Regions from separate parts of the Bradyrhizobium sp. WYCCWR 13022 genome, predicted to be linked through region 1. Evidence: predicted binding sites of a transcription regulator. Region 1 holds the regulator's gene; the other holds the start of a gene.
The links. The regulator PhoB, encoded in region 1, activates phosphate uptake and scavenging genes when phosphate is short. The targets are predictions, from matches to a motif close to TGTCATNNANCTGTCAT.
Positions count from the first base shown of each region.

Region 2: a site for PhoB is predicted at 965-981, ahead of QY049_RS11070 (UDP-2,3-diacylglucosamine diphosphatase). Genes of this name have one in related genera too.

Region 1 is NZ_JAUIZJ010000013.1:57,283-59,674, forward strand. It holds gene phoU (phosphate signaling complex protein PhoU) at 1-664, shown strand, start outside; gene phoB (phosphate regulon transcriptional regulator PhoB) at 687-1,400, shown strand; gene QY049_RS20390 (GcrA family cell cycle regulator) at 1,503-2,015, opposite strand.
Region 2 is NZ_JAUIZJ010000005.1:71,789-74,180, forward strand. It holds gene thiD (bifunctional hydroxymethylpyrimidine kinase/phosphomethylpyrimidine kinase) at 1-801, shown strand; gene QY049_RS11070 (UDP-2,3-diacylglucosamine diphosphatase) at 1,005-1,817, shown strand; gene QY049_RS11075 (glycosyltransferase family 1 protein) at 1,831-2,392, shown strand, end outside.

The DNA.
Region 1 (2,392 bases):
CCGCCTGGTGGCCGAGATGGGCGGCATCGCCGAACGCATGATCGTCGATTCCGTCGATGCCCTGATCCGCCGCGATGTCGCGCTCGGCCAGCGCGTCGTCACCATCGACGCCGAGCTCGACACGCTGCAGAGGAAAATCGAGGAGCGCGCCGTGCTCACCATCGCACGCCGCCAGCCGATGGCGGTGGATCTGCGCGAGATCGTCGGAGCGATGCGCGTTGCGACCGATCTCGAGCGGATCGGCGACCTCGCCAAGAACATGGGCAAGCGCGTCGCGGCGCTGGAGACGGATTTCCATCCGCTCAAACTGTTCCGCGGCCTCGAGCACATGACCGACCTCGTGCAGCAGCAGGTCAAGTCGGTGCTGGACGCCTATGCCGCGCACGATCTGCCGGCGGCGATGGCGGTGTGGAAGGGCGACGAGGAAGTCGACGCCATCTGCACCTCGCTGTTCCGCGAACTCCTCACCTACATGATGGAGGATCCGCGCAACATCTCGTTCTGCATCCACCTGATGTTCTGCGCCAAGAACATCGAACGGATCGGCGATCATGCCACCAACATTGCCGAGACCGTGTTCTACATGATCGAAGGCCAGGCGATCACCGACAAGCGGCCGAAGGGCGACATGACGACGTTCGCCACGACGGTCCCGAACACCTGATCAGGCAAGGAGCGACCAGACCATGGGCGCACGCATTATGGTGGTTGAGGATGAGGAAGCTCTCACCGAGCTTCTCCGCTACAACCTCGAAGGCGACGGCTATGACGTCGAGACGGTGATGCGCGGCGACGACGCCGACACCCGCCTCAAGGAGCACATCCCCGATCTGATCGTGCTCGACTGGATGCTGCCGGGGCTGTCGGGCATCGAGCTGTGCCGCCGGTTGCGGACGCGGTCCGACACCAAGCAGCTGCCGATCATCATGCTCACTGCGCGCGGCGAGGAGAGCGAACGGGTGCGGGGCCTTGCGACCGGCGCCGACGATTACATCGTCAAGCCGTTCTCGGTGCCCGAGCTGTTGGCACGCGTGAAGGGGCTGCTGCGGCGCGCCAGCCCGGAGCGGCTCGCGACCGTGCTTGCTTTCGGCGACATCGAGCTCGACCGCGAAAAGCGCCGCGTGGCGCGCTCGGGCCGGCCGATCGATCTCGGCCCGACCGAATACCGTCTGCTCGAGTTCTTCCTGGAGCATCCCGGCCGCGTGTTCTCGCGCGAGCAGCTGCTCGACAGCGTCTGGGGCCGCGACATCTATATCGACGAGCGCACCGTCGACGTGCATATCGGCCGCCTGCGCAAGCTGCTCAATCTCGGCCGCGAGCAGGACCCGATCCGCACCGTCCGCGGCGCGGGCTACGCGCTCGACGATCGCTTCGCGAAGGCCGAGCAGGCCTCCGGCTAGCTACCTAGCTGCCCGCAAGCAAAACAAAAAAAGCGCGCTCGGCGGCGCGCTTTTCTTTTTCGCCCCGGCCGGTGCCGGGACGATGTCGGTCTCAAGCTGTACTCAGCGCGTGCCGGGCTTGGCCGGTGCGCGGCGGCGATCGGCTGCCGGCTGATACGCAACGCGCGAGTGCTGGGCGCAGTAGGGCAGGCCGGACAGGGCCTTGCCGCCGCAGAAGAAGAAATCCGGGCTCGAGGGATCGCCCACCGGCCAGTGGCAGGTGGCTTCGTTCAGCTCGAGCAACGAGAGCCGCTGGCTCATCGGCACCACGTTGTCGTAGGTAACGGGTTCGGCCTCGACCTCGACCTCGAAGGCCTGCGCCAGTGCGGTGTTGCCGCGCGCGATCGGCCTGCTCACCCGCATCATGTGCTGCGCAGGACGTGCCTTGCGTGGCCGCGGAGCCGCTGACGAGGGGCTCTTGGCGCGGCCGGACAGGCCGAGCCTGTGCACCTTTCCGATCACGGCGTTACGGGTGACATTCCCAAGCTCGGCGGCGATCTGGCTGGCCGAAAGTCCGGCCTCCCAGAGCTTTTTCAGCTGCTCGACGCGATCGTCGGACCAGGTCAAAACCGTCATGGCACCCTTTCCTTCGCCGCGCGCCCGCCATCCTGGGGCCGCACAACGAATGCCTAAGCCTCGAAAAACCCGTGCCGCCGGAATCCCTTAAGGCTCGCCGGGCGCGCGAAGTGCGCCCGAACGTTTACGCCGGTACATGAGGACTCTTGGGATCAGAACCGCTGCACGAGATGTCGTATCTGACAAGCCAAACGCTACAATATGGCGTGACTCGCGCGCAAGAGTCCGCCGACTCGCTTCCACATGTTCCGTGGCGAAAATCCTGCAAAATCGTCACCGCAAGACTACGGATTCAGCGTTTCACGAGGCTTTCCGGGCGGCATTGACACCCGGATCACCAGGCCTAAGATGGCCGTGCGTGCCGCCCTTAAAAGGCG
Region 2 (2,392 bases), on a different contig from region 1:
ATGACCACGCCCGTGGCGCTCACCGTCGCCGGTTCCGATTCGAGCGGCGGCGCCGGCATTCAGGCCGACCTGAAGACCTTTGCCGCGCTCGGGGTCTACGGCGCGTCCGCGATCACGGCGCTGACGGCGCAGAACACCAAAGGCGTCACCGGCATTCACGCGGTGCCCGCCGATTTCGTCACCGCGCAGATCGATGCGGTGTTTTCGGATCTCGATGTCGGTGCGGTGAAGATCGGCATGGTGGCGCAGGCCGGCAGCATCGATGCGATTGCTGCCGCGCTGTCACGCTGGAAGCCGGGCCATATCGTGCTCGATCCGGTGATGGTCGCAACCTCCGGCGACCGGCTGCTGGCCGCGGAGGCCGTCGAAGCCTTGCGCACGAAGCTGATGCGGCTTGCATCGGTGATCACGCCCAATCTGCCGGAGGCGGCCGCACTGCTCGACGAGCAGGTCGCACGAAGCGAGGCCGAGATCGAAAGCCAGGGGCGCCGCCTGCTCGGGCTCGGCTGCCGCGCGGTCCTGATCAAGGGTGGCCACGGCGAGGGTGCGCAGAGTATCGACTATCTCGTCAGCGCTGGCGAAACGATCGCGCTCCCCGCGCCGCGTGTTGCCACGCGCAACACCCACGGCACCGGCTGCTCGCTGTCGTCAGCCGTTGCGGCGGGGCTTGCCAAGGGCGAGGATCTCGAGACGGCCGTGCGCCATGCCAAGAGCTGGATCAGCGCGGCCATCGCGGCCGCCGACCGCTTCAGCGTCGGTCACGGCCACGGGCCGATCCATCATTTCCACAAGTTCTACTGACGCCGGCTTCCCGATCCACAGTTAACCAGCATCTCCTTGGGGCCCGGCATTTTGCGGAGAACCATTGGGGCGCCATGTCGCCTGATTGTCGCATGCGGCTGATATTCGCGGGGAGGGCGAGGCAAGGTCCGATTCGTATCCGAGGGTGCCTCATCGGTTCAATCGTCATCCCCCTGTCACGGGACATTGTTACAGGCTGTCGCATGGGAAGTTACGATGTGAGTGACGAGAGCCCGGAGCGGCGCTTTCGCACGTTGTTCATCTCCGACGTCCATCTCGGAGCCCGCGGCTCGCAAGCCGACCTTTTGCTGGACTTCCTGCGCTACCACGATGCCGACACGATCTACCTCGTCGGCGACATCGTCGATGGCTGGGCGCTGAAATCGAGCTGGCACTGGCCGCAATCGCACAACGACCTGGTGCAGAAGCTGCTGCGCAAGGCGCGCAAGGGCGCCAAGGTCATCTACGTGCCCGGCAATCACGACGAGTTCCTGCGCAACTATTACGGCACGCATTTCGGCGGCATCGACGTCGTCGAGAACACCGTGCACACCGGCGCGGACGGCAAGCGCTACCTCGTCATTCACGGCGACATCTTCGACCTCGTGGTGCAGAACGCGCGCTGGCTCGCCCATCTCGGCGACAAGGCCTACGACTTCGCGATCCAGATGAACCGCTTCGTCAACTTCTTCCGACGCCTGTTCGGCGTGCCCTATTGGTCGCTGTCGCAATGGGCCAAGCAGAAGGTCAAGAATGCGGTGAACTATATCGGCGCGTTCGAGCAGGCACTCTCCGCCGAAGCCCGGCGCCACGACGCCGACGGCGTGATCTGCGGCCACATCCATTACGCCGTGATCCGCGACGAGAACGGCATCCGCTACATGAACTGCGGCGACTGGGTCGAGAGCTGCACCGCGCTCGTCGAGCATGATGACGGTCGTTTCGAGATCATCACCTGGGCCGACCATCTGCGGAAGCCGGCTGAAGTGCCGCAGGTGGCGGCAAGAGCTGCCTGACGAGAGCCGCTTGATGCGCATCCTGGTCGCGACCGACGCCTGGCACCCGCAAGTCAACGGTGTGGTTCGGACGCTGACCAAGCTCGCCGACGCCGCCAAGACGCTCGACGTCGAGTTCTCGTTCCTCACGCCGCAATCGTTCCGCACCTTCGCGATGCCGAGCTATCGCGACGTGCGGCTTGCCATGCCGCGCCCGGCGCGCATCGCAAAACTGATCGCGGAAGCGCGGCCCGACAGCATCCACATCGCGACGGAAGGGCCGATCGGCCTGATGGTCCGCCGCTATTGCCGTCAGCGCAAGCTGCCGTTCACGACCAGCTTCCACACCCGCTTCCCCGAATATGTCCGCGCGCGCGTGCCGGTTCCGGGCTCCCTGATCTGGCGGGCGCTGCGCCGCTTCCACAGCCCGAGCCGGGCCGTGATGGCGGCGACGCCGGCGCTGACCCAGGAACTCGGCGAGCGCGGTTTCGGCAATGTCGTGCTGTGGCCGCGCGGCGTCGATACGCACCTGTTCCATCCTCGCGCCGTCGACCTCTGCCTGCCGGCCCCGGTGTTCCTCTCGGTCGGCCGCGTCG